Regions from separate parts of the Mycobacterium sp. 3519A genome, predicted to be linked through region 2. Evidence: predicted binding sites of a transcription regulator. Region 2 holds the regulator's gene; each other region holds the start of a gene.
The links. The regulator LexA, encoded in region 2, represses DNA repair genes until DNA is damaged. The targets are predictions, from matches to a motif close to CGAACANNTGTTCG.

Region 1 (9,533 bases), on a different contig from region 2:
CCGACGACTTCTTCGCGTTCATCGCGGACGTGTCGGGCGCCAACAACGGTGAGCGCCATCCGCTACAGGTGATGTACGCCGTCGGCGGTGAGCGCACCCTGGTCGAGGAAGAACTGCACCACCTGTCCGGCTACGACAACGCCAGACCGGTGCGGATCGGCAACGGCGCCTACAACCAGATGCAGCACGACATCTGGGGCACCTGCCTGGATTCGGTGTATCTGCATGCCAAATCGCGTGAGCAGATCTCCGACAGCCTGTGGCCGGTGCTCAAGCAACAGGTCGAAGAGGCGATCAAGCACTGGCGCGAACCCGACCGCGGTATCTGGGAGGTGCGCGGCGAACCGCAGCACTTCACGTCGAGCAAGATCATGTGCTGGGTGGCGCTGGACCGCGGGTCGAAGCTGGCCGAACTGGAGGGCGAGAAGTCCTACGCGCAGCAGTGGCGCGCCATCGCCGAGGAGATCAAGGCCGACATCCTGGCCAACGGTGTGGACTCCCGCGGCGTGTTGACGCAGCGCTACGGCGACGACGCGCTGGACGCCTCGCTGCTGCTGGCGGTGCTGACCCGGTTCCTGCCCGCCGACGACCCGCGGGTGCGCGCCACAGTGCTGGCCATCGCCGACGAGCTGACCGAGGACGGCCTGGTGTTGCGCTACCGCGTCGAGGAAACCGACGACGGTTTGGCTGGCGAGGAGGGCACGTTCACGATCTGCTCGTTCTGGCTGGTGTCGGCGCTGGTCGAGATCGGCGAGATCCACCGGGCCAAGCACTTGTGCGAGCGGCTGCTGTCGTTCGCCAGCCCACTGCATCTCTACGCAGAGGAGATCGAGCCGCGCACCGGTAGGCATCTCGGCAACTTCCCGCAGGCGTTCACCCACCTGGCGTTGATCAACGCGGTGGTGCACGTCATCCGCGCCGAGGAAGAGGCCGACAGCTCCGGGGTGTTCCAGCCGGCCAACGCGCCGATGTAGCACCGGTAGCGTCGCGATGACGGGCAGGTAGCGCTTCAGGATCATCGTGGGTCGATGCCTTGTCGGCGGTGCCGTTGTCGCGCACGATGGCTGCCATGGGTATCCGAAGGCGACCGCGAGTGAGGAACGAGCGAGGACCGGAGCGAGTGGGAGTCGAGGCATGAACCGCCGCTTTGGTGACGACAGTTCGCGTCGGGTGATCGATGTGGCGACGGGCATCCTGGTCGGGTTGCGCGGTTGTTCCGATCATGAAGCCTTCGACGAACTGGTGCGCGTGGTGCACGAGACCGGTGTCGGCATCGGACGACTGGCCTCGGGTCTGGTGGCACTCGCGAGCGGCACGGCGACGGCCGAGCACGCCGAGGCGTTCGCCGTGTGGGGCGAGTTGGTGCGCCGCGGCCGACTGACGCCAGCGACGCTGTAGTGAGTACTGACGTCGCAGCCACAGCGTTCGAAGCCGCATGGGATGAGTGGCACCGCGAGCGTGAACGCTATTACGGGGATCCGTTGGGCTGGGTGAGCCTGACCGGGTTGTACTGGCTGACCGACGAGTTCGAGTCGGTCAGCGGCCTTCCCGGTCGTTGGCGCGCGGACTCCGATGCGGTGTATGTCGAGGGCATCGAGGGCACCGACCGGCTCGAACCGGTCGAGGGCGCACCCGGGCTACGGGTCGACGACGGCGAGCGCCGCATCGAGGTCATTCGACGCACCGGGTCGGTCGCATTGCGGGTGCATGATCCGCAGTCCCCGCATCTGCGCGACTATCGCGGCATTCCGGCCTATCCGCCGAGTGAGCGCTGGCGGGTGACCGGCACGTTCACGCCGTATCAGCAGTCGCAGACCGTCACGACCGGTGCGGTGGTCGAGGGGTTGGAGCACCACCACAACGCCGTCGGCGTCATCGACTTCGAATTGGCCGGTGCCCCCGCTCAATTGGTCGCGTTCGGTAGGCCGGACGGTGCGTTGCACGTGCTGTTCACTGATGCCACCAGCGGCGTCACCACCTACCCCGCGTGCCGATCACTGGCGGTCGAGGGACCTGACGCCGGTGGGACGGTGACGCTGGACTTCAACCGGGCGTCGAACCTGCCGTGCGCCTTCACCGACTTCGCGACGTGCCCGGTGGCGCCCGCCGAGAACAGGCTGACCGTCGCCGTCGAGGCCGGCGAAAAGAATCCGCGGCCTTTCAGATCCCACTGATACAAACCCGTGACCACGGGTTCTGCAGCGGGCACGATTTCGCGGTGACTCATGTCCAATTGCATTGGTTCCTCCCCACATACGGCGACAGCAGACTGATCGTCGGCGGCGGGCACGGCACTCCGGCGGGGGCGGCGCACAGCGACCGCGACGCGTCGATCGACTATCTGGCCTCCATCGTGCGGGCGGCGGAATCGTTCGGATTCACCGGCGCCCTGATCCCGACCGGTGCGTGGTGCGAAGACGCCTTCGTCACGGCGGCGCTGCTGGCAAGGGAGACCAGATCACTGGCGTTCCTGGTGGCATTCCGGCCCGGTCTGGTCAGCCCGACACTGTCGGCGCAGATGGCCGCCACCTTCGCCCGTCATGCACCTGGGCGCATCTTGCTCAACGTCGTAGTCGGCGGCGAGGCGCACGAACAGCGCGCGTTCGGCGACCACCTGGACAAGGACGGCCGTTACCACCGCTGCGACGAGTTCCTCGAGGTTGTCCGGCGACTCTGGGACGGTGACACGGTATCGCTGAATGGCGAGCACATCCACGTCGAGGAGGCGTCGTTGGCGACGCTACCAAACCCCGTACCGCCCTTGTACTTTGGCGGTAGCTCGGCCGCGGCGGGTCCGGTGGCGGCGCGACACGCCGACGTCTACCTGACGTGGGGTGAGCCGCCGGCAGCGGTGCGGGAGAAGGTGGACTGGATCCGTGGCCTTGCCGAGCAGGAGGGCCGATCGGTGCGGTTCGGCATCAGGCTGCACACCATCTCCCGCGACACGGCCGACGAGGCGTGGCAGCAGGCGGACAAGCTGATCGATGCGCTCGACGAGGACACGGTCGCGAACGCGCAGAAAGGCTTGCACCGCAGCCAATCCGAAGGGCAGAAGCGGATGCTGGCGCTGCACGAGCAACACCGGCGCGAGGGCAGTTGGCATGACGCCCGCAGCCTGGAGGTCGCGCCCAACCTGTGGGCGGGCGTCGGCCTGGTGCGGGGCGGGGCGGGGACCGCGCTGGTGGGCAGCCACACCGAGGTGGCCGACCGGATCGCCGAATACGCGGACGTCGGGATCGACGAGTTCATCTTCTCCGGCTATCCGCATCTGGAAGAGCTGTACTGGTTCGGCGAAGGCGTGGTGCCGATCCTGCGTGAACGGGGTCTGTTCAAAGGCGAGGCGAGCACGACGGCGCCGGCGTCGATTCCGTTCCTCGGTTCATCCCGATGACGCGCATCGCGTCGCCGGACGACGCGCTCGAGGTCGCGGCGAAACTGGCCGCGGAGTTCGACGCCGAGGCCTCGGCGCGGGATGCCGACCGTCGGCTCCCGCACGATCAGGTGCAGGCACTGAAAGACTCTGGACTGCTTGCGATTACGGTACCAGCGCGATACGGCGGCATCGCCGCGCCTGTGACGGTGCTCGCCGAGGTGATCAGGTTGATCGCGCACGCCGACCCGTCGCTGGCCCAGATTCCGCACTCGCACTTCGTCTTCCTCGAGGCGCTGCGGCTGCAGGGCAGCGATCACCAGAGGTCATTTTTCTACGACCTGGTCCGCTCCGGCGCCCTGTTCGCCAACGCTCAATCCGAACGCGGACCCCACACCGTCGACGTCGACACCACCACGCTGGTGCGGCAACCCGCCGGCCACTACGTGTTGTCGGGACGCAAGTTCTATTGCACTGGAGCGCTATTCGCCGACTGGGTGCTGGTGCGAGCGTCCCTGACGAACGGTTCGACGCCGCCTACCGCGTCGACACCGAAGGCCGTCGCCTTCGTCGCGCGGGACACCGACGGACTCGAGGTCGTCGACGACTGGGACGGTATGGGACAACGCACCACCGCGTCGGGCACGGTGACGCTCGACGACGTCGCGGTGCCGGTCGAACATGTGGTGGAGTTCTCCCCCATGTTTACCCGGCCCACGGTGTACGGTGCGCGGGCACAGTTGTTGCACACCGCAATCGATGTCGGCATCGCGACGGGCGCGCTGGCTGCGGGGGTACGTCAGACCGAGAAGGCGCGGCCGCACTTCGAAGCGGGTGTGCCGACGTCGGCCGAAGACGTCACCCTGGTCAACGTCGCGGGCGAGTTGGCTATCACGGTTCGCGGTGCGCAGGCGCTACTGGCCGAGGCGGCGCGGCGCGTGGACCTGGCAGCCGAGAACCTCACCGACGAGTCGACCGCCGACGCGTCGATCGCCGTCGCGGTGGCGAAAGTGGCTGCGGTGCGGGCATCACTGGACGCGTCGAACACCTTGTTCGAATTGGGCGGCACCCGAAGCGTTTCCGGGCAGGCGAACCTGTCCCGCTACTGGCGTGACGCCCGAACTCACACCCTGCACGATCCAACCCGATGGAAGGTGCAGCACATCGGCCGCTACACACTGTCGGGTATCCACCCGCCGCGGCACGGCCAGATCTAGGCGGTGTTGGGTTCGGGTCCGCCGGGGTGGTGGTCGTTGTTTGGTGGGCGGAGGAGTTTTTCGGGGGTGTGGTAGGTGTTGATGCGGGTTTGGCCGGTGTCCAGGTGGGGTGGGGGAATCCATTCGACTTCGTGGCGGTCGTTGAGGCGGGTTCTCCAGCTGTTGGGGCCGACCATCCGGTTATCCGGCCCGCACGCCAACCCGAGCTCGTCGACGTTGGTGTTGCCGTCATCGGCCCAATCAGCGGCCGCGTGATGGACCTGGCAGCCGTAGGCGGGCACCGTGCACCCCGGTTTGGTGCACCCCCCATCGCGGGCGATCAGCATCATCCGCTGCGCCACCGACGCGGTGCGACGGGTGCGGAACAAATCCATCGCCGAGCCGGTCGCCCCATCGAATACCGCCAACCACAGGTGCGCACGCGCGGCCATCCGGATCAGTGTGGGCAGCGGCACCACCGTGCCGCCACCGGTGACCCCGACCCCGGCGCGGTGTTCCAAATCTTGCAGCGTGGTGCGGATGATGATCGAGGTCGCCACCCCATTGTGCTGACCCAGCGCCCCGCTTTCCAACACACTGCGCCCCGCCACGACCAGCGCATCATGCTGACGCTGACCCAGGCTGCGCTGATCCTCGTCGATCTGCTCCTGAGTCGGGGTGCCCGACACACAGGGCTGCTCATCATCGGGATTACACATCCCCGGAGCGGCCAACTTGGCCCAGATCGCTTCCCAGATCGCCCGCCCCTCCGGGGTCAACGTGACGGTCAGACGGGAGGTGCCGTCGGACTGTTGCGGGCCCATCGTGGCCTCGCGCCGGCGTTCACGCGCGGCGTCGTCGGGTTCGGCGCCGTCCTGATCGAGCAGAAACACCAGCCGGAAGGCGGCTTCCTTCAACTCCTTGGGCCCCACGCCCAGCGCGGCGCGCACCAGATCGGCCTCGACCTGATGGCGGGTGGCCACATCCACCCCGGCCGGGATCGCGGCCATCGCCTTGCGCAGCACCTTGACATGCTCAGCGGTGATCGCCCCATGGGCCTGGGCGGCGGCGGTGTAGGCCAACACCGGCTCCAACAGCTCCCCCGACACCGCCCGCCGCGGCGCCAACACCTCGGCCTCGGCCAACCGCCGACCCGCCTCCTTACCCGACAAACGCCAGCGGGTCGCCAACACCGCCCGCCACGACTTGGCACCCAACTCCTTCGGTGTGGCCTGGGCCTGCAACCCGGCCAACAACCCATTGCGGTGCGCGGGCAGCTGACACGACAACACCTCCACCTCATCAAGCACCGCCAACAACTGCGGACGGGTCAACGCCTCGGCGGTCAGCCCGCTCAGCGCGGTATGCGCGGCGCGCACCGCCGCCACCGCCTCCTCGACCGCAACCCCACCCATACCATCGAACATATGTTCGACACTTAAGGAAACGCTAGAAACAAACCAAAGAAAACCCTAAGACTTGTCGCTAGCCGTCGTGCTCGGGGCGCAACGACATGGAGTAATCGACGCCGAGTCAGCGCTGTGGCCGCGCAGAACGCATTCAATGGCCAGTCGGACGGCCCTACGACAACACGAAGCCGCCGAGTACGACAATCGCGACGCCGAACGCAACAAACGCCCACGACCAAATTCCGGCGGCGCGCGGTAGCGTCACCGCGCCACCCTCGGGTGCATTGGGAGGCAGATCGTCGAGCACAACCGCAGGCTAGATCGGTGACCTGATGGTTGCCCTACTTCAGATCAGCGTGGTTGCAACCCAGCGTCTATTGCAGGTGTTTTCGTGCGCAAAATAGCTTTCTATCTGGCTATTCAACAATTATCGTGAATACGTGACTATGGCCGCGGACGCCAAGCGTGACTTCAAGAACCGGCTCTACGAGCAGTTCGCCAGGATCGGCAAAGCGATCTCCAGCCCGCAACGCCTGGAGATCCTCGAACTTCTCGCGCAAGGTGAACGCACCGTCGAGTCCATTGCCTCCGAAACCGGACTCCCGGTGGCCAACACATCACGACACCTGCAGCAGTTGCGGCACGCGCAGCTGGTACTCGCCAGACGCGACGGGCTGTTCGTGCACTACCGGCTGAGCGGGCCCGAGGCCGCCGGCCTGGTGCTCCTCGTTCGTCACACGGCCAAACAACATCTCGCCGAGGTCGACCGCGTCGTGCACGACTTTTTTGGTGACCGCGTCGGTTTTGAACCCGTGACGCCCGATGAACTGATTCAACGAATGACTGACGGCGAGGTGGTGGTCCTCGACGTGCGACCCGAGCAGGAGTACGCGGCCGGCCATATCGCCGGTGCGTTGTCCATTCCCGTGACGGACCTAGCCCAACGATTGGCCGAACTCCCCCATGAAAAGGAATACGTGGCGTACTGCCGCGGGCCCTACTGCGTTTACGCGGACGAAGCCGTAGAGCTGTTACGCGCAAACGGGTTCAAGGCCCAACGCCTCACCGAAGGTTATCCGGAATGGTGGCTCTCGGGGCGGCCGGTGCGCACGGGCAGGTAACGGAGCATGACATCAGGAGGTCACAATGACGCGCTTACTCGCCATCGGCTACGGCGCCGCGTGCTACGTCATCTTCCTGGCGGCCTTCCTTTATGCGATCGCCTTCGTCGGCGGATTCGGGGTACCGCGCACCGTCGACCACGGTATCGAGGCGTCGCTCAGAGAAGCGCTTGTCGTCAACGTGCTGCTGCTCGGCCTGTTCGCCGTTCAGCACAGCGTGATGGCGCGTCCGGCGTTCAAGCGATGGTGGACTCGTTTGGTGCCCAGCACAATTGAGCGCAGCACCTACGTGCTGTTGTCGAGCCTGGCTCTGTTTCTTCTGTTCTGGCAGTGGCGGACGATGCCCGCCGTCATCTGGAATGTCACCTGGGCGCCTGGTCGCTTCGCACTGTGGACTGTGTTCGCACTCGGCTGGGTCACCGTGCTTCTTTCGACATTCCTGATCAACCACTTCGACCTGTTCGGACTGCGTCAGGTGTATCTGGCGTGGCGCGGCATCCCCTACACCAATCTCGCGTTCCGCGAATCGCTGCTGTACCGGGTCGTGCGTCATCCGCTGATGCTCGGGTTCATCATCGCGTTCTGGGCGACCCCAACGATGACAGCGGGTCACTTGCTCTTCTCAGTTGCCACAACCGGTTACATCCTGATCGCGATGCAGCTGGAGGAACACGATCTCGTCGCGGCACTCGGCGACCGCTATCGCGATTACCGGACCCGCGTGCCGATGATCATCCCGGGCTTGCGCCATCACAGCTCCGTTCCGGACACCACGGTGCGGCCGGCGTAGGAGCGCGAATTGTCCGGTGTCGAACTGGTTCCGCTGATCGACCAGGGGCTGGGCAACACGGCCTATCTAGTCGACCTGGGTGATGGCCGCGCCCTCGTCGTCGACGTGAGTCGTGACCTGCGCGCCGTGCATGAGGCCGCGGGCAGGCAGGGGTTGATCGTCGCGTTCGCCGCCGACACCCACCTCCACGCCGATTTCCTTTCCGGCGCACGCCAACTCGCGATGATGGGACGAGTCACCGTTCTGGCGTCGGCAGCCGGGCACCGCGAGTTCGCCCACACCGGTCTGCACGACGGTGACGAAGTGGACCTCGGCGGTCTGCGGCTTCGCGCGCTGCTCACGCCGGGCCACACACACGAGCACCTGGCCTTCCTGTTGCTCGACGGCGACCGCGAAGTCGGGGTCTTCACCGGAGGCTCGCTGATCGTCGGGTCCGCCGCACGCACCGACCTGGTGTCCGACGATAGAACAGACGAACTGGCCCGCGCGCAATACGCATCCTTGCGCAGGCTGGCCGCCCTGCCTGGTGACGTTTCGGTATGGCCCACCCACGGCGCGGGGTCGTTCTGCTCGGCACCGCCAGGTTCGGAGCGGACGAGCACGATCGCCACCGAACTGGCCACCAATCCGCTGTTGCAATTGCCGGATGAAGACTCGTTCGTCACCCGGCTTCTCGGTTCGCTCGGCAGTTATCCGTCCTATTTCCGGCGCCTGCCCGAGATCAACCGGATCGGACCGCCGTTGCTCGCAGGTGATGCGGCGCTGCGGTCGATGAGCATTGGCGAGGTGCAGACGCGCATGGACGACGCCGCGGTCGTCGTGGACGTCAGGCCGGTCAGCCACTTCGGCCGAGAGCACATTCGCGGAGCGATTTCGATACCACTGCGGCCAGTGTTCGCGAGTTGGCTCGGCTGGCTGGTCCCCGCTGATCGTCCAGTGATCATCGTGCGCAACAGCGACCAGGATCCTACCGAGATCGCTTGGCAGGCAGCCAAAATCGGTTACGACAACGTCGTGGGCGAACTCGACGGCGGAATGGACGCGTGGTTGACTGCGGGGCACGAAGCGGCGCATATTCCCCTGACATCGGCGGCCGCCGTCGACGGGCGTCAGATCCTCGATGTCCGTCAGCGGTCTGAGTATCTCGACGGGCATCTGCCGGGCGCCATCCACATCGAGCTCGGCGACGTCCCTGACCGCGTCGCAGATGTTCCCCAGCGCCCGACGGTCGTGATGTGCGGACACGGCGAACGCGCCATGGGCGCGGCCAGTGTGCTGGAGGCCGCGGGACACCACGGCCTCACGGTGCTCGACGGCGGCCCGCACGACTGGGTTCGCGCCACCGGGGAAAAACTCGAGATCGGAGCATGAGCGGTGCACCAAACCAGCCGCGGCTTGGTTTGCGCGCCAACTTGTTTCAGTTCTCCCTTCTGGTCTCTGTCAACGCGCTGGTCGGCGGCATGGTCGGTCAGGAACAGACCGTCCTGCCGCTCCTGGCCGAGCAGCATTTCCATCTGACCGGCTACACCTTCTTGCTGACTTATGTGCTCGCGTTCGGCGTCACCAAGGCGGCGACGAACTACTTCGCAGGCACCTGGTCTGACCGCTTCGGCCGCAAGCCGGTACTTGCCATCGGCTGGCTGCTCG
Region 2 (9,533 bases):
GCCTGGCCGCCGCCGTCGGGACGGTGAACCTCGAGGAGTTCAGGGGAGCGCGACTGCGCCGCACCTTCGAGGACGTCGACGTGTTCGCCCCCAAGGCGCGAGCGCACAACGCGATCGTCAGCGCCTTCCGTCGCGGCGGGCCGGTGATTCCGGTGCGGCTGGGCACCATCTACCGCGACGACCGGCGCGTCAGCCAACTGCTGCTGAACGAGCACGACGACATGGTGGCCGCGCTGCGCCGGGTCTCGGGGCGTGACGAGCTCGGCGTCAAGGCATACGCCGATCCGAGAAGCCTGGCGCTGCAGGGGGATCTGGTCAACTCGGAGGCGACCGACCCCCTGTCGCGTGTGCCCTACCTGTTGCGCAGGAGACGGCAACTGGCCGCGCAGCAGGAGGGCTACCGGTTGGCGTCGGCCGAAGCGGACCGGGTACACGCGATGTTATTGCGTTGCGCCGTCGACGGTAAGCGCAAACCGCCATTGGAGAAGCATGTCACGAACAAGGGACCGTGGACGTTGCTCAACGGCTCGTATCTGGTGGACAAAGACGTCGTCGGATTGTTCATGGAGACCGTGACTGCGCTCGAAAGGTCAACTGCCAGAATCAGACTCGAAGTAACGGGGCCGTGGCCGCCGTATTCGTTCGCCGACGATCTGGTTGCGATCTGACCCCAGGCGAAAGGCGCAAGGCACCCCTCGGGTTCGCCTTGCGCCTATCGCGGTCCGGTGTCAGCGCTGTTCGGCTTCCTGGCGCTTCTCAGCGGTCTTGGCTGCGGCGCGGGCACTTTCGGCCTCGGCCTCTTTCTGAGCGGCATTGCGCTGTGCGTCGGCCTTGTCCTGCTGGGCCTGGCCCTCGCGGTAGAGATCGTCGCGGCCAGCGACTGCGCCGAGCACCTCTTTGGCCTTACCCTTCACACCCTCGACAACGCCTTTGACGGCTTCCTCGGGTCCACTGTTGTTCTTGTCCGACATGGCAGGTTCCTCCCTGTCAATCCGATGGTGACTGCGGAGTTCCCAATCGAAGCGCTTTGCCAAACATCGGCGTGCGTTAGCTCACACGGTGTCGAGCAAATCTTCCGCCGCGGCGGCCATCACTTTCCGCGCCAGTTCAGCCTTGAGCTCGTCGAGGCGCGCCTCCTGCGCCTCGGTGCGGGCCTGATTGCGGGCGAGATCGATGAACTCGTCGGTGACGAAGCCGTCGCGCAGCAGCAGGGCGACCGTGCGGCCACCCACCTCGACTTCGAACACGAAGTCTTCCAACAGTCGGCCGCGGTCCCCACGCACCAGGTTCCGGTCGATGAGGTAGCGGCCGTCGGACACCGCTCGGGTGACCGCCTCGAATCCGTCGCGCGCACCGGGACCTCGAAAGGCGGTGCGTATCTTGACCGATCGACGATCGGGCACAGCGCCGGGGGAGAGCACGGCGAAGGCGCGCTGCAACACCTTGAACGCCATGGCAACGCCTGCGGGGGAGTGCGGTCCGTGGTAGCGCATCATGTCGTCGAACGTGAAACTCAGTGTCTTGCCACGTTCCTCGACGATGATCGCCTCGGTCATCGATCGACGATCACCGGCGGCTCGTGGGCGCGCACCGGCGGGAGCGGGCCGGTGAACTTCTCCACCTGCACCAGCACGTGCGCACCGGTACAGCCCTGGGCGAGGGCCGATGTGCCGATGTCGTCGGTCAGCACGTTCGGATTACCGTGCACACACATGGCGTCCGGGTCGGCGGGATCCTCCGGATCGAACCACGCCCCGGTCGACAGTTGCACCACGGCGCGGCGCAGCCGGTCGTCGGTCACCACGCCGGCGAGACAGGCGCCGCGATCGTTGAACACCCGCACCACATCCCCATCGGCCAGGCGACGCTCTGCCGCGTCGGCTGGATGCATCCGAATCGGTTCGCGCCCTTGTACTTTCGAGGCGGTGCTGACCGCGCCGATGTCGAGCTGACTGTGCAGCCGGGTCGCGGGCTGGTTGGCCAGCAGATGCAGCGGATACCGGGCCGCCCGAGCGCCGCCGAGCCATTCGGACGGCTCGAACCACGCCGGGTGGCCGGCGCAGTCGGCATAGCCGAAGGCGTCGATGTCGGCGGAAAAGATCTCGATGCGCCCGCTCGGGGTGTTCAGCCGGTGCGTTTTCGGGTCGGCGCGAAAGTCGGCCAGCAGCGTCAGACCGTTCTGGGTGGGCAGCCGTAGTCGCCCCATCGCCCAGAACTCGTCGAATGTCGGCACCCCGAAATCCAGTCCCGTCGCCCACTTGTCGTACATGTGCGCGAGCCACTGCCTGGCGGTGCGGCCCTCGGTGAACTGCTCGCCGAAGCCGAGCGCGTCGGCCAGCGCGGCGAAGGTGGTGTAGTCGTCGCGGGACTGCGCATAGGGTTCGACCAGTTTGGGCATCGCCATCAGGACCGGGTCGTTGCGGGACCCGGAGTAGTCGTCGCGCTCGTAGGCGGTGGTTGACGGGACGACGATATCGGCATGTTTCGCCATCGCAGTCCAGTACTGCTCGTGCACCACGACGGTGTCGACGCGGCCGAGCGCGCGCCGCAACCGCGGAATGTTCTGGTGGTGATGAAACGGGTTGCCGCCCGCCCAGTACACCAACTTGATGTCGGGATAGGTCAGGCGGCGCCCGTTGTAGTCGAACTGTTCGCCGGGGTGCAGCAGCATGTCGCTGACAGCTGCGACCGGGATGAACGTCTGCACCGGATTGGGGCCCTGCGGCAAGGCGGGCAGCCCGAAACGCAGTGGCGGCAGCCCCGGTTCGTTCATCGAGCCGTAGCCGTGCCCGAAACCTCCTCCCGGAAGGCCGATCTGGCCGAGCATCGCGGCCAGCGTCAGTCCCATCCACGGGGCCTGTTCGCCGTGCCGGATCCGTTGCAGCGACCAACTGACGGTGACGATCGTGCGCTGCGCGGCCATCCGCCGCGCCAGCGCGGTCAGGTCGTCGGCGGCCAGCCCGCAGATTTGCGACGCCCATTGCGGCGATTTCGCGACGCCGTCGTCGAGGCCGAGCAGATAGCGCTCGAAACGGTCGTAGCCCGTGCAGTAGGTGTCCAGGAACTCGCGGTCGACGAGCGACTCGGTGGCCAGTACATAGCCGAGCGCCAGCATCACGGCGACATCGGTGCCGGGCACCGGAGCATGCCATTCACAGTCGCCCTCGACGTCGTCGCGCAGCGGCGAGAACGACACGATGCGTCCGCCGCGGTCACGGAACCGTTTTAGCGCGGCGCGGGCCGGGTGACCGGTGGTGCCGCCGTGATTGGTGCCGGTGTTCTTCAGCGCCAGGCCGCCGAAACAGACCAGCAGATCGGTGTTTTCGACGATGACGTCCCACGCGGTGGAGCGCTTGAACAGATCGTCGTGGGTGCCGACCACCCGTGGCATGATGACACCGGTGGCGCCGAGGCTGTAGGAGTGTCGCGAAAACGTGTATCCGCCAAGAAGTTTGAGAAATCTGTGCACTTGGCTCTGCGCGTGGTGGAAGCGGCCCGCGCTGCCCCAGCCGTAGGAGCCGCCGTAAATCGCCTCGTTGCCGTGTGTGTCGACGCCCCGCCGCAACTCACCGGCGAGCAGATCGGTGAGTTCGTCCCATGAGACGGCGACGAACTCGTCGGCACCGCGGCGTGTCGTCGGACCGGGGCCGTCGCGCAACCAGCCGCGCCGGACCGCAGGCGTGGCGATTCTGGCGCGATGCCGGATGGCGCCGGGCAGGTTGCCGAGCAGCGGGGACGGATCGGTGTCGCCGTCGAGTGGGGTGACGGTCGCGATGTCGCCTGCCCCGATCGCCGCGGAGAAGCCGCCCCAGTGAGCAAGGCTCGTCCGGGCATAGATCATGCCGCGAATTCTAGGGCGCTGGCCTGTGCGCCCGAATCGCCGAAACGGACGTTTCGCAGGGAAAGTGCGAGTCGACGTCTGCAAAACGTCGATGTCGGCGAAGCCCAGCCGGCCCAGGCCTCGCCCAACCATCCGGTTGGGTGGGGTACGGTACCGGTAACAGCCCGTACCAACTCATGGAGGTCCGCCATGGGCAGCGTCGTGAAGTACGACCGCACCCTGTTCGAACCGGAACACGATCTGTTCCGCGAGTCCTACCGCGCCTTCCTCGACCGGCACGTCGCGCCGTACCACGAGGAGTGGGAGCGCGACAAGATCGTCGACCGCGGGGTCTGGCTCGAGGCGGGTAAGCAGGGCTTCCTCGGCATGGCCGTGCCCGAGGAGTACGGCGGCGGCGGCAACCCCGACTTCCGCTACAACGTGATCGTCACCGAGGAGACCACCGCTGGCCGGTACAGCGGCATCGGCTTCGGCCTGCACAACGACGTCGTCGCGCCGTATCTGCTGCGCCTGGCCAACGACGAACAGAAGGCGCGCTGGCTGCCGAAGTTCTGCACCGGCGAGATCATCACCGCGATCGCGATGACCGAACCCGGCACCGGAAGCGACCTGCAGGGCATCAAGACCCGCGCGGTCAAGGACGGCGATCACTACATCCTCAACGGCGCAAAGACGTTCATCACCAACGGCATCAACGCCGATCTGGTGATCGTGGTCGCCTGCACCGACCCTGACAAGGGCGCGATGGGGTTCTCGCTGCTCGTCGTCGAGCGCGGCATGGAGGGATTCGAGCGCGGTCGCAAACTCGACAAGATCGGTCTCGACGCCCAGGACACCGCGGAACTGTCGTTCACCGACGTCAAGGTGCCTGCCGAGAATCTGCTCGGCGAGGAGGGGCAGGGCTTCATCTACCTGATGCAGAACCTGCCGCAGGAACGGATCGGCATCGCGGTGATGGCCGCCACGGCCATGGAAGCGGTGCTCGAGGGCACGCTGCAATACACCAAGGAACGCAAGGCTTTTGGCCGCCCGATCGGCAGCCAGCAGAATAGCCGTTTCCTTCTCGCCGAACTCGCGACCGAGGCCACCGTCGTGCGAATCATGGTCGACGAATTCATCAAACTGCACCTCGAGGAAAAACTAACCGCGGAGCAGGCGGCGATGGCGAAGTGGTATTCCACCGAAAAGCAGGTTCATCTCATCGACCGCTGCCTGCAATTGCACGGTGGCTACGGCTACATGCGTGAATATCCCGTCGCCAAGGCATATCTCGACTCACGCGTGCAAACAATCTACGGGGGCACGACGGAGATCATGAAAGAGATCATCGGCCGCAGCATGGGCGTTTAGCGGCCCATGCCATGAACCCAGCATGGGCGTTTAGCGGCCCATGCCATGAGCCCAGCATGGGCGTTTAAGCGGGGCTAAATCGCGGGTATCTACCGCGCGCCAGGTATTTTCTCCTCCAACGTCGGCGATGTTCCTTGGTAATCGACGTCTGCTGACGCAGAGTTGACGGACGCGATGACCAACGAAGGACATCGCGCCGATGGCGGGAGGGTTGATGAAGGGCCTGCGGAGCGCTCGCCGCACAGGGTTGGGCCGGCTGGCGGTCGGGTTGCTCGCCGCCGCCGCGCTCGTCTCGGCGGCACCCAGCGCATGGGCGACTCCTCAAGACGATGCCGACGCCGCGATCACCGCCGCCTGGCAGGCCGCGGGCGGGGACACCGGCCCGCTCGGCCCGAAGGACGGCGGCGTTTATCCGGCCGGTGACGGCTTCGGTCAGAACTTCCCCGGCGGCAAGATCTTCTTCACCCCCGCCACCGGCGCCCACGTGATGACGGGCGCGATCCTGGACAAGTACATGTCGCTGGGTGGGCCCGCCGACAGCGATCTCGGGTTCCCGACCATCGACGAGGGCGCCGGGAAGGCCGAGGGCAGCCGCAACACCACGTTCAGCGCGCCGGACAATCCGGTCATCTTCTGGACGCCCGACACCGGCGCGCGGGTCGTCCGCGGACCGATCAACGCCGCATGGGACAAGCTCGGCGGCTCGGCAGGCCAGCTCGGGGTGCCCAGCGACGACGAGACGTACCGCGGCAATCTGGTGACGCAGAAGTTCACCGGTGGCGAGGTGACCTACGACAGGAAGGCGAAGACCTTCACCACGGTGCCGCCCGAGCTGGCCGGCCAACTCGCCGATCTGCAAATCCCCGACGACCCGACGTCGGCGATCAACGCGGCGCGGCGCGCCGCCGGGGGGCCGCTGGGCCCGCTGGGCGCCGCCCAGGGCGAGCCGTACAAGATCGGCGCTGACGGGCTCGGCCAGAACTTCGCGGGCGGCAAGATCTTCTACAGTCCGGCGACGGGTGCGAACGTCGTCACCGGTCAGGTGCTGGCGAAATACGAAAGCGTCGGTGGACCCCAGGGCGATCTCGGCCTGCCCACCTCCAGTGAGGACGACGGCGGCCTGCCCAACAGCCGGATCAGCACGTTCTCCGCCAAGGACGAGCCGGTCATCTTCTGGACCCCCGACTACGGCGCCGTCATCGTCCGCGGGCCGATGAACGCCGCATGGCAGAAACTGGGCGGCGCCACGGGCCCGTTGGGTGCCCCCGTGGCCGACCAGACCGGCAGTGGCAACGTGACCACCCAGCGGTTCAGCGGCGGCGTGGTGTCGTGGGATCGCGCCAAGAGATCGTTCAGCACTGAGCCCGCCAATCTGGCCTCGCAACTCACTGGGCTGCAAGTGCCCGGCCTGGACGCGCCGCAGGCGCCACCCGCGAACCCCCAGGCCTCGGAGACCAAGGGCAGGAACTGGTTCACGTGGAGTTGGTGGTGGCTGCTGGCCATCATCCCGGTGCTGGTGTTGATCGGGCTGGTGGCTTTCGCGGCCATGCGGAACCGACGCGGCGGGCGCGACGACGACGTCTTCGACGCCGAGGACGACGAGTTCGGCGCGCCGCACGACGACCAGTCCGCCGAGCTGTTCAGCGCGCGCTACGCCCAGGAGGGCCAGCCGACGCCGGGCAGCCCGTGGGAACCCCCGCACGCCCCCGAGCCAGAGTCCGACGACGAAGCCGATACCACCAGGGAACCGGCGACGACACCGGACGCCGTGGAAGCCCTTGCGGCGCAAGAGGATCAAGACGATACCGACGAGGTCGACACCACGCCGACGCAGGTGCCCACGTCGGCCCAACGCGATCCGCTGACCGACACCGGACGGCACGCCCGCATCGAGGTCGACGAGCCGTCGCCCAACGGCACCGCATTGCATCTGCCGCTCGACGATCCCGGTGAGGCCCCCGACGGCTACCCGATCAAAGCCGACACCCGAACCGGGTTGTACTGGGTGCCGGGCAGCACGCTCTACGACGAGGCCCGCGCCGAAATCTGGTTCGTCAGCGAAGAACTCGCCCGCACCAACGGGTTCGTCCGCGCCAACTAGCCCGCTAGATCTTGCGGATTACCGTGACGACCTTGCCGAGCACGGCCGCATCGTTGCCGGGGATCGGGTCGAACGCGGGGTTGTGCGGCATCAGCCACACCTGACCGCGGGTGCGCTTGAACGTCTTGACCGTGGCCTCGCCATCGATCATCGCCGCGACGATGTCGCCGTTGTCGGCCACGTTCTGCTGACGCACGACCACCCAGTCGCCGTCGCAGATGGCCGCATCGACCATCGAGTCACCGACCACCTTGAGCAGGAACAGCGACCCCTCGCCGACCAGTTCCTTCGGCAGCGGGAAGACGTCCTCGACGGCCTCTTCGGCCAGGATCGGCCCGCCCGCGGCGATGCGGCCGAGCACCGGCACGAAGGTCGGCTCCGGTAGCGCGTCCGATCCGGCGACGTCGGTGGCGACGATCGAGGTGACGCCGTCGTCGGCACCCCGCACGTCGACGGCCCGTGGCCGATTCGGATCGCGTCGCAGGTAGCCCTTGCGTTCCAGGGTGCGCAGTTGGTGCGCCACCGAGGACGTGGACGTCAGGCCGACGGCATCGCCGATCTCCCTGATGCTCGGCGGGTAGCCGCGACTGGTCACCGATGCGCGAATGACCTCGAGAATGGTGCGTTGACGTTCGGTCAGGCCCGTGTCGAGCCCCCGTCGCCCGCCTGTGCTTTCCGTGCCGTCCGAAGTGCCCGTTTCGTCACCCATGGCGCCGAATGTAGTCCGTGCCGGGCCAAGAATCAAACATGTGTTCGACGCGTGTCGCGGTTCTCCGCAGGTGCCTGGTAGGAACCGCAGTCGGTCGCCCGGATTTGTCGGACCCCTGTCCTATCGTTTGGCAACAGTTCGATCACACGTTCTATCAATCGAACACATGAGCGAGTATGTTCGAACACAGGAGCGAACGAAGCGGAGCGGAAGGCAGGCAGATGACCATCCTCGACACCCGAGAAATTCAGACGGATTCGGTGTGCAGGCCGGTGGCCCGGCCCGGCTACCGAGTGGCCGATGCCCGGCGGCGGCCGCGGTCGAACCGGCCGGCCACCGCGCCGATGCGCTACCGCGGCACCGGTGTGCTGATGTCGCGGGCGTCGCATCGCAGGCGCCCCATCACCCCAGCGACCACGGTGTTTCTCGCGCTCGTCGCGGCGGGCATCACCGTTTGGCTGGGTCTGGTCGCCCAATTCGGCGGCGTCTCGGGTGCCGATGCGCCGGTGCCGGCCCGGCTCGCGGTGATTCAGGTGCAGACGGGGGAGACGCTTGCCCAGGTCGCGCACCGGGTCGCCCCCGACGCGCCGGTCGCCGACGTGGTGGATCGCATCCGTGAGCTCAACCAGTTGGACTCGGCGGCGCTCGACGCCGGCCAGACCCTCATCGCCCCGGTCGCGTGACCGCGGGTGCTACCGGTGAAAGGTTCTGCCGCTCAACGCCTTCGGTAGACCCGTCGGCGGTGGCGGGCCGAAACACAGCGGTGCTGGGTCCCGGTGGCGGCACGCAGGTACGCTCGAAGAGGTTCGAGGTAGCTGTTTGTCGTCGCGGCGAAGGAGCGGTGATGCACTGTCCGTTCTGCCGTCATCCCGATTCCCGGGTGGTGGATTCCCGCGAAACCGATGAAGGCCAGGCCATCCGGCGGCGCAGGTCGTGCCCGGAGTGCGGTAGGCGATTCACCACCGTCGAGACCGCGGTGCTGGCGGTCGTCAAGCGCAGCGGCGTCACCGAACCGTTCAGCCGCGAGAAGGTCGTCCGCGGTGTGCGGCGGGCATGCCAGGGTCGGCAGGTCGACGACGATGCGCTGAACCTGCTCGCGCAGAAGGTGGAGGACGCGGTCCGCGCCACCGGTTCCCCCGAGGTGCAGAGCCACGAGGTGGGGCTGGCCATTCTCGGCCCGCTGCGCGAACTCGACGAGGTCGCCTATCTGCGGTTCGCGTCGGTGTACCGATCTTTCGAATCGGCAGAAGACTTCGAGCGGGAGATCGAGGCGCTGCGGGCGGCGCGCACCATCCCCGCCAAGAGTTGACCGTCAGTCGATCTGCTTGACGCCGTCGTTGACGACGCGGCCCGCGATGCGCACCCAACCCTCAGGGCTCCATCGGGTCTCGATGACCGAGCCCTTGCCCTGCAGGATGTACAGGTCGCGGCTGAGGTAGTCGGTGATGCGCACCGCCGCGGCCCCGGTGGCTTCGTCCTCGGGCACGCCCAGATTCGCGGCGAACATCCGCGACCGGATCGCGCCGCGGTCG
Region 3 (9,533 bases), 1.1 Mb from region 2:
GCAGGCCGGTGTTGGCTGCGGCGTCAATGATGTACTGGCTCAATTCATCTGGGAACCGCGGCTGCGAGATGTGCAGCGGGCCGCCGACGCCGCGTGTCGGTGAGGGCCCGAACTGGTTGTCCTCGAAAGCCTTGAAGATCGGCAGAATGTTGTCCCAACCCCAGCCGTGGTTGCCGAGCCGCTCGAGCTCGTCGTAGTCCTCGCGGTTGCCGCGGTTGTAGACCAGGCCGTTGATGGCGGTGGAGCCGCCGACCGCTTTGCCGCGCACCCAGCGTTCGTTGAGTTTGTCGGCGGCGCCGTAGGGCTGCAGTTGGTAGACGAAGCTGTGCCTATAACCCTCGTACGCGAGCGGGTCCGGGTGGTCGGTCCGTTGCTCGAACAGGCCTGCGCCCATCATCGGGATGGCGAAGTACGGGCCGCGGGCCGGTGGGCCCGCTTCGACCAGCAGCACCTCGGTTCGGGGATCCTCCGAGAGCCGATTGGCCAGCACACAGCCGGCGGCTCCGGCACCGAGAATGACGTAGTCGAACGCGGGCATACTGCTCGTCCTTTCCCGGCCGCCGTCTCCCTACCCCTTAGCGGCCGTTAGACAGACTACCGGGCTGAAGGGCAGACACTGTTGTTGGTTGCCGTTGCTGCGGTGGCCCATTCGGATGGGGCTACCCTCTAGCCAATGAGTGACGAACTGGTTTCTGTCGCGTGAGCGACGGCCTGGCCGTGGTGACGGTGACGTATTCACCGGGCCCACACCTCGATCGGTTCCTGGCGTCCCTCTCGCATGCCACCGAACGGCCCGTGACGGTGATCATGGCCGACAACGGTTCGACCGACGGTGCGCCCGAGGAGGCGACGCAGCGCTATCCCAACGCCCGACTGCTGCGCATGGACGGCAACCTGGGCTACGGCACCGCGGTGAACCGCGCGGTCGCGGAGATCATGCCGGAGTCCGAGTTTCTGGTGGTCGCCAACCCGGATGTGCAGTGGGGGCCGCGCAGCATCGACCTGCTGTTGGAGGCGGCCGAACGGTGGCCCAAGGCGGGCGCGCTTGGGCCGCTGATCCGTGATCCGGACGGTTCGGTATATCCGTCGGCCCGCCACCTGCCCAGCCTGATCCGCGGCGGCATGCACGCCGTCGTCGGCCCGTTCTGGAAAACCAACCCGTGGACGGCCGAATACCGCCAGGAGCGCACCGAACCCAGCGAACGTCCTGTCGGCTGGTTGTCCGGGTCCTGCTTGTTGCTGAGGCGCGCCGCCTTCGATGAGGTGGCCGGCTTCGATGAGCGCTATTTCATGTACATGGAGGACGTCGACCTGGGAGATCGCCTCGGCAGGGCGGGCTGGCAGAACATTTATGTGCCGTCGGCGGAGATTTTGCACGACAAGGGCCACGCCACGGGTCGCGATCCGGCCCGCAACTTGGCGGCCCACCATACGAGCACCTACACTTTCCTGGCAGATCGGCATCCGAAGCTGTGGCAGGCGCCACTGCGGTGGACGATCAGGGGCGCGCTGGCTGCGCGGGCGGGCCTGGTGGTTCGCGATACCCGGCGCAAGCAGAGGAAGGGGCGGCTCTAGTGGTCAATCCGGCGGAGGTGGATGCGGTCGTACTCGTCGGCGGCATGGGCACGCGGCTGCGCCCGTTGACCCTGTCGGCGCCCAAACCGATGCTGCCGACCGCGGGGTTGCCGTTCCTGACCCATTTGCTGTCGCGTATCGCCGATGCGGGCATCGAGCACGTCGTACTGGGCACCTCCTACAAGGCGGGGGTGTTCGAGTCGGAGTTCGGTGACGGGTCGAAGCTGGGTTTGCAGATCGACTATGTGGTCGAAGAGGAACCGCTGGGCACCGGCGGCGGCATCGCCAACGTGTCGGAGAAGCTGCGCTACGACACCGCGCTGGTGTTCAACGGCGACGTGCTCTCCGGTGCGGATCTGCGGGCACTGCTCGACTCGCACGGCGACAGCGGCGCCGACGTCACGCTGCATCTGGTCCGCGTCGGCGATCCGCGCGCATTCGGTTGTGTGCCCACCGATTCCGACGGTGTGGTGACCGCGTTCCTCGAAAAGACGCAGGATCCGCCGACCGACCAGATCAACGCGGGCTGCTACGTGTTCAAGCGTGAGGTGATCGAGCAGATCCCGAAGGGCCGCGCGCTGTCGGTGGAGCGTGAGATCTTCCCCGGTCTGTTGTCCGACGGTCTTCGGGTGTGCGGTTACGTCGACTCGACGTACTGGCGTGACATGGGCACCCCTGACGACTTCGTGCGCGGCTCAGCCGATCTGGTCCGCGGCATTGCGCCGTCGCCCGCGCTCGGTGGTCAGCGGGGCGAGAAGTTGGTGCACGACGGTGCGGCCGTGGCGCCGGGCGCGCTGTTGATCGGCGGCACGGTGGTCGGCCGCGGCGCCGAGATCGGCGCGGGTGCGCGGCTGGACGGTGCGGTGATCTTCGACGGTGCGTGCATCGGGGCGGGCGCGGTGATCGAACGCTCGATCATCGGCTTCGGCGCTCGCATCGGCCCGAGGGCGCTGATCCGCGACGGTGTCATCGGCGACGGCGCGGACATCGGTGCGCGGTGCGAATTGTTGCGCGGCGCAAGGGTCTGGCCGGGGGTCACCATCCCCGACGGCGGCATCCGCTACTCGACCGACGTCTAGCTTTTCGCCGAGTGGCCCGTTATCGCACGCTAATCGCGCTCAGGTTCAAGGGGTGATTGCAACGGCTCCTAGCTGAGGAGTTGTTGATGCGTCCGTCGCGTTATGCCTGTGTTGGTCGTCAGTTCTGGGGTCATGTCGGCGATGGCACGTCGGTGGTGGAGGCGGCGCAGGCAGTCGGTGTGTCGGTGCGCACCGGCTGGCGCTGGTTTGCCGATGCTGGCGGGGTGAGACCCAAATTTCCTGATGAGACCGGTGTGCGGAAGTGGTCGCGGCTGGGCGAAGACGAACGTAACGAAATTCAAGACGGCATTGCCAGAGGGGAAAGCATTCGGCAGATCGGCAGGCGGCTGGGCCGCCCGGCCTCGACGGTCATGCGTGAGATCGACCGAAACGCGTTCTGCCGTGGACGATATCGTTCGCGGTACCGGTTCGGGGCGCAACGGCACGGCGGCTGGGATGCCACGCCGAGGTATCGGGCCGGCGTCGCACAGGCGCGTGCTCACGCGCGGGCTCGACGCCCGAAACCGCGCAAGCTGGCCACCAATGAACGGTTGCACCTTGAGGTGCAGAATCGGCTGCTAGACGACCACAGTCCTCAACAGATCGCCAACCGGCTGCCGATCGAATTTCCCGACGATGCGGAGATGCGGGTGTCCCACGAGACCATCTATCAGTCGATCTACGTGCAGGGTAAAGGAAATCTGCGCCGTGAGCTGCACAAATGTCTACGCACTGGGCGGGCGTTGCGCAAGCCTCAACGACGCGGTAACCAGCGCCGAGGGCAAATCCGCGACATGGTCAACATCAGCGAGCGTCCACCGGAGGTCGAAGACCGTGCCGTACCCGGCCACTGGGAAGGTGACCTGATCATGGGTAGCACCGCATCGGGTTCGGCGATCGGCACCGTGGTCGAACGCATGACTCGGTTCGTGCTGCTGCTGCATCTGCCTGACGACCACGGTGCCCTGGCAGTGCAAGAGGCCATCGTCGCGAAAATGGCTCAGCTGCCGGCGATTCTGCGTAAGACACTGACCTGGGATCAAGGCAAAGAGATGGCCAATCACGCCGCTATCGCCGCAGCGACGGAATTAGATATCTACTTCTGTGATCCGCACTCACCATGGCAGCGCGGGACCAACGAGAACACCAACGGACTGCTGCGCCAATACTTTGCTAAAGGCACCGACTTGTCGATCTTCCCGGCAGACTATCTGGACTACGTCGCCGCCAAGCTCAACAACCGGCCCCGGCAAACCCTGAGCTGGAAGACCCCAGCCGAAACCCTCGACGAACTACTCTCAAACCCGTCAAAACCACCCGCTGTTGCAATCACAGCGTGAAACCGCCGCGGCGAACCGTGTCAAAAGTGGCCACTCGACGGCGCGCGGCGTCCACCAGTTGGGTGAGACCGAAGTCGCAGTCCTCCGGTAGCGCGTCGAGCGGCCACCAGCGCAGGTCCAAAGACTCGTCGCTGACCGCGATTTCGGCGTTCGCGGGCGCGTGCGCGATGAACTGGATGTCGAGGTGACGCGTCGGCACCCCCAACGAGCAGGTGACCGGGTGCACGTGTAGCGCGGCGGGCTCGGGATCGATGGTGAGGTCGTCGATGCCGGACTCCTCGGTGGCCTCGCGCAGTGCGGCGGCGACGATGCCGGCGTCGGTGTCCTCACAGTGCCCACCCAACTGCAGCCATCGCCCGATCCGCGGATGCAGTGTCAGCAGCGCATGGGTGCCGGTGTGGTCGAGCACCAGCGCGGAGCCGGTCACATGGCCGGGCGCACACGAGCGCAGACATCCGTCGGGCCGTGCGGCGAGAAACGCCAGCGCCGCGTGCCGCAGCGTGTCCTGCGTGGGATCCGTTGTGCACCAACGTGTCAGCGTCGTCACCGCCGATTCGTGCAGGCTCACTTGCGGATCAGCAGACCGTCAGTGCCGACCGGATCGCGGGGTCCGGACTCCTCATCGGGGTAGCCGATCGCAATGGCGCCCAACGGTTCCCAGTCCGACGGCAGGTCCAGTTCCTCGCGCACCAGGTCGGCGGCGAAGATCGTCGAACCGATCCAGCAGCTGCCGACGCCACGCACGGCCAGCCCCACCAACAAGGCCTGTACCGCGGCGCCGACCGCGACCGTGAACATGGTGTGCTCGGCGGCGGTGCGCGCGGCGTCCGGATAGCTGTGCGCGCCGTCGGGCACCATGAACGGGATGACGAGTTCGGGCGCGTCGTAGAGGATCTGGCCGCGGCCGACGCGCCGTTGAACCGCATCCGGCGTACGGCCGTCGCCGGTCAGGTCGGCGCGCCAGCGATCCTTCATCCGGTCCAACAGCCGAACCCGCCTGCCTGAGTCCTGCAGCCACACGAACCGCACCGGCCGGGTGTGGTGCGGTGCCGGCGCGGTGAGTGCTTCGCCGACAGCCGCCTCGACGAGGTCAGGCGGCACCGGCGCTGCGCTGAACCGGCGCACCGACCGGCGCAGCAGTTGCGCTTGACTGCGACCGAGGGCGATGGCTTCTTCGGTGCCGAGCCAGAACAGGTCGTCGTCTCCCGGCCGCAGCAGTGTGCGCGCGTTTGATCCGTTGTCCGACAACGTGAGTCCACGCACCACCGCCACCGGGATATCGGTCAGCTTGCCCTTCACCAGATCAGCCGCCGCGGCGATCTCGTCGGCGACGGCGATCTCGGTGACGATCAGGTCGTTGCCGTGCCGGTCCTGCGACCCCGCATAGCCGTGCAGCACGGTCAGGCCCGCGGCGCCTATCGCGAAGTCGGTCTGGCCGTTGCGCCACGCCCGGCCCATGGTGTCGGTGATCACGACGCCGACGGTGACGCCGAGTCGTTCGCGCAGCCCGTCGCGCAGCGCCGCCGCACTGCCGTCGGGATCGGTGGGCAGCAGCGCCAACTCGCCCGAGTCGACGTTGGAGCCGTCGACGCCCGCGGCGGCCTGCACCAGGCCGAGCGCGTTCTCGGTGATCAGCGTGCGCCCCTTGCGTGCGAGCACCCGCACGGCCTCCGCGTCGATCAGCTTGCGCCGCAGCGCGTCCCGCTGCTCCGGGTCGGTCGGTGCGTCGACGATGCGGCCCTCGCACTTGGAGACCACCTTGCTGGTGATCACCACGACGTCGTCGTCGCGCAACCACGATGCGGCGTCTGCGAGCGCCGCGGCGAGGTCGTCACCAGGCCGGAACTCTGGAAGTCCGCGCACCGGAAGGATTTCGACGGACGCCGCCGAACCGTGCTCCGTCATGGCTTCACCCCCGCGAGATCGAGTCCGGCGCGCACCATCTCGGCGGTGGTCTGCGGGTCGGTCATCAGCAGCGGCACCGATCGCACCTCGACACCGGGGATCTCGGCATGGTCGCCCTCGTGCACCAGCCAGCCGTCGAGGATGCCGACACCGGAACGGGCCCCGTAATAGCCGCCGACCGCTTCGGATGTGCTGGCCACGCCGATCACCGAAAGGCATTCATCGGCCATGCCGCGCAGCGGCTTTCCGTCGATGATGGGGGAGTAGCCGATCACCCTGGCCGTCGTCGAGCGCAGCGCGCCACGGATGCCAGGCACGGCGAGTATGGCGCCGATGCTCACCACCGGGTTGGACGGCGCAAGCAGCACCACGTCGGCGTTCTCGATGGCCTCGGCCACACCGGGACCCGCGGTGGCTTTGTCGGCGCCGACGAACGCGAAACTGTGCGTCGGCACCTGCGCGCGGTAGCGAACCCACCATTCCTCGAAGTGGATGGCGCGTTTCTCGCCGTCCGCCGGATCCGTGATGACGACGTGGGTTTCGCTGCGGTCGTCGCTGGCCGGAAGCAGTCGCGCGCCGGGTTGCCATCGGTCGCACAGCGCCTCGGTCACTTGCGACAGCGGATAACCCGCGCGCAGCATCTGGCTGCGGACCAGATGAGTGGCGAGATCGCGGTCGCCGAGGCCGAACCAATCCGGTTGTACGCCATAGGCCGCGAGTTCCTCTTTGGCGTGCCAGGTTTCGTCGCGACGACCCCAACCGCGTTCGGTGTCGATGCCGCCGCCAAGGGTGTACATGCACGTGTCGAGATCGGGGCAGATCCGCACCCCGAACATCCACGAGTCGTCGCCCACATTGACGATCGCAGTCAGTTCGTTATCTGATTGGGACCCGGCGGACGACCCGCTGAAGCGGCCGAGCCCCAACAGGTGCTGCACGCCCAGCAGGAAGCGCGCACCGCCGACGCCGCCGACCAGAACCGTGACCTTCACATTGATCGAGACTAGGCGGTGCCCCATGACGTCCGTGCGGCGCGGTGGTGTGACGGACACGCCGACGTGACGACGCGCCGAATTCGTGTCACGAAATGGTATGAATTCCTGTTCCAGCGCTTGACCCCGGCAGCTAACACGTGTGTAATCACAGCAGTGTCATTTCCTGGTTGGACGGCCGGTTTCGGTGGCGCAGACCGAGATTCGATCACTTGTTCGAATTGAGATGGCCACACATGGAAATAGTGCGGCTCAAAGCAGGGATCTACGAGACACAGGTGAGGAGGCGGAGCATGGCGTTTGAGCAGGCCCAATCCGGGCAAGATGATCGTTTCGACAACCGGATTCTCGGCTCAGTAGGCGACATCCGTCACACCATTACCGGACCTACACCGATTGGGTTGCCGGGACGTCCTCAATTGAGTTTGGTGCCCGACCAACCCGAGAGATATGACGTTGCTCCGGCAACTACCGAAGATGATCAATGGCAAGAGCGCGCATTGTGCGCTCAAACCGACCCGGAGGCGTTTTTCCCCGAAAAGGGCGGCTCGACCCGCGAAGCCAAGCGAATCTGCCTGGGTTGCGAGGTCCGCGATCGCTGCCTGGAATACGCACTGGCCCACGACGAGCGCTTTGGGATCTGGGGCGGGCTTTCCGAGCGGGAGCGTCGCCGCCTCAAGCGCGGGATCGTCTGATTCGTTAGCTCATTCGTCGTCGATCGTCGGGTCGATGACAGAAGGTTCGACACCGAGATACGTGGCCACCTGAGCCACCAGAACTTCATGCAGCAGGTCGGCGAGGTCGACGGTGTCCTTCGCCCGACGCTCAATCGGCTTGCGGAACAACACAATTCGCGCGCGTGTCGCGTTGCCGCGGACATCGACCCCGGCCGGTATCAAACGTGCAAGTGCGATCGGCCCGTCTGCCACCACTTCCGGCGGCCACTGCACGGAATCAGGATCCTTCGGCGAGATCCGGGGGATCTCGTCGACCGCGACGTCGAGTCCGGACACTCGATCCTGCCATCGCCGCTCGATCGGTTCATAAGCCTCCAGCACCGCCATGTCGAACCGTTCGGCGCGACTGCGCCAACCCGGAACGGTCGGTGGGAGCAGCGGACCGCGCATCTCCCGGCTGCGGCGTGATCCGCGTAATCTGCGCTCGGCCACATCCGAAGAGTAACGGTTGGAGATCGGGGCTCCGATAGCTGCGCGTGTCCGGCGGCTTACGACGTTTCCGCACGATAACCTCTCGCTGTGAATGTTCCCCGTCGCTGCTGTCGGCCCGGGTGTCCCCACTATGCGGTCGCGACGCTGACGTTCGTGTACTCGGACTCGACAGCCGTCGTCGGGCCGTTGGCCACCGTGTCCGAGCCGCATTCCTGGGATCTGTGTGTCGCACACGCCGGCCGGATCACCGCGCCGCGCGGCTGGGAGCTGGTGCGGCACGCGGGGCCGCTGCCCACGCATCCCGACGAGGACGATCTGGTGGCGCTCGCCGACGCCGTTCGCGAGCGCCGCGACGGTCCACCGCCGATCAACGGGGTGGCGGCGGGCTTCTCCGATCCCGCCACCGGCGTACACGGTGGCGCGCTCATGGCACCCGTCGCTCGACGGCCGGAGTCCAACGGCAGGCGCCGAGGCCACCTGCGGGTTCTGCCGGACCCGACGGACTAGCCCGGGCGTAGCCCGACTAGCCGCCATCTGCGTGCAGCCCGACGGTTAGGCTGGCGCCAACGGTCCCCTTCGCAAGGAGCTTTATGTCTCGGCCCGCCGCGGCAGTTCACCGCGTCATCAAGGCGTATGACGTCCGCGGCTTGGTTGGGGAGGAAATCGACGAGGCTTTCGTCGCCGACGTCGGCGGCGCGTTCGCCCGACTGGTCCGCGACGGTGCCTCGCAGGTGGTGATCGGCCACGACATGCGGGCCAGCTCGCCTGCGCTCGCGGCCGCGTTCGCCGACGGCGTGATGGCGCAGGGGTTGGACGTCGTACAAATCGGGCTGGCGTCCACCGATCAGTTGTACTTCGCGTCCGGGCTGCTGGACTGCCCCGGCGCGATGTTCACCGCGAGCCATAATCCCGCCGCCTACAACGGCATCAAGCTGTGCCGTGCCGGCGCCAAGCCGGTGGGCAAGGACACCGGGCTGACACAGATCAGCGAGGAGATCATCGCCGGAGTGCCCGCATACGACGGCCCGCGCGGCGCGGACTCCAAGCGCGACGTGTTGACCGAATACGGCGAATTCCTGCGGACCCTGGTCAGTCTCGCCGAGCTGCGCTCGCTGCGGGTGGCCGTGGACGCGGGTAACGGCATGGGCGGCCACACCACGCCCGCGGTGCTCGGCGCGATCCCGTCAATCACGCTGCTGCCGTTGTACTTCGAGCTCGACGGCACGTTCCCCAATCACGAGGCCAACCCGCTGGACCCGGCGAACCTCGTCGACCTGCAGGCTCACGTCGTGGAAACCGGTGCCGACATCGGGTTGGCTTTCGACGGCGACGCCGACCGCTGTTTCGTCGTCGACGAAAAGGGGCATCCGGTGTCACCGTCGGCGGTGACCGCCTTGGTCGCCGCCCGGGAATTGAACAGAGAGATCGGCGCGACGGTGATCCACAACCTGATCACCTCCCGTGCGGTGCCGG

Region 1: C1A30_RS06890 (HNH endonuclease signature motif containing protein) is a predicted target of LexA. The motif match lies at 5,987-6,000, and genes of this name have one in related genera.
Region 3: cofD (2-phospho-L-lactate transferase) is a predicted target of LexA. The motif match lies at 7,097-7,110, and genes of this name have one in related genera.

The regions. Positions count from the first base shown of each region.
Region 1 covers NZ_OESG01000012.1:986,416-995,948, forward strand. The annotation lists partial or broken gene C1A30_RS06865 (glycoside hydrolase family 15 protein) at 1-974, shown strand, start outside; gene C1A30_RS06870 (ANTAR domain-containing protein) at 1,135-1,398, shown strand; gene C1A30_RS06875 (DUF1684 domain-containing protein) at 1,398-2,174, shown strand; gene C1A30_RS06880 (LLM class flavin-dependent oxidoreductase) at 2,219-3,391, shown strand; gene C1A30_RS06885 (SfnB family sulfur acquisition oxidoreductase) at 3,388-4,587, shown strand; gene C1A30_RS06890 (HNH endonuclease signature motif containing protein) at 4,584-5,981, opposite strand; gene C1A30_RS36325 (hypothetical protein) at 6,148-6,282, opposite strand; gene C1A30_RS06895 (metalloregulator ArsR/SmtB family transcription factor) at 6,422-7,096, shown strand; gene mddA (methanethiol S-methyltransferase) at 7,122-7,886, shown strand; gene C1A30_RS06905 (rhodanese-like domain-containing protein) at 7,896-9,257, shown strand; gene C1A30_RS06910 (MFS transporter) at 9,254-9,533, shown strand, end outside.
Region 2 covers NZ_OESG01000013.1:2,073,204-2,082,736, forward strand. The annotation lists gene C1A30_RS17920 (GvpL/GvpF family gas vesicle protein) at 1-668, shown strand, start outside; gene C1A30_RS17925 (CsbD family protein) at 729-971, opposite strand; gene C1A30_RS17930 (hypothetical protein) at 1,053-1,556, opposite strand; gene C1A30_RS17935 (molybdopterin guanine dinucleotide-containing S/N-oxide reductase) at 1,553-3,841, opposite strand; gene C1A30_RS17940 (acyl-CoA dehydrogenase family protein) at 4,031-5,191, shown strand; gene C1A30_RS17945 (LGFP repeat-containing protein) at 5,406-7,292, shown strand; gene lexA (transcriptional repressor LexA) at 7,297-8,001, opposite strand; gene C1A30_RS17955 (LysM peptidoglycan-binding domain-containing protein) at 8,223-8,684, shown strand; gene nrdR (transcriptional regulator NrdR) at 8,846-9,310, shown strand; gene C1A30_RS17965 (PhzF family phenazine biosynthesis protein) at 9,314-9,533, opposite strand, start outside.
Region 3 covers NZ_OESG01000013.1:1,001,869-1,011,401, forward strand. The annotation lists gene C1A30_RS12685 (GMC family oxidoreductase) at 1-538, opposite strand, end outside; gene C1A30_RS12690 (glycosyltransferase family 2 protein) at 700-1,575, shown strand; gene C1A30_RS12695 (sugar phosphate nucleotidyltransferase) at 1,575-2,654, shown strand; gene C1A30_RS12700 (IS30 family transposase) at 2,741-3,994, shown strand; gene C1A30_RS12705 (NUDIX hydrolase) at 3,984-4,562, opposite strand; gene C1A30_RS12710 (coenzyme F420-0:L-glutamate ligase) at 4,559-5,899, opposite strand; gene cofD (2-phospho-L-lactate transferase) at 5,896-6,891, opposite strand; gene C1A30_RS12725 (WhiB family transcriptional regulator) at 7,317-7,586, shown strand; gene C1A30_RS12730 (metallopeptidase family protein) at 7,596-8,018, opposite strand; gene C1A30_RS12735 (DUF3499 domain-containing protein) at 8,148-8,567, shown strand; gene C1A30_RS12740 (phosphomannomutase/phosphoglucomutase) at 8,651-9,533, shown strand, end outside.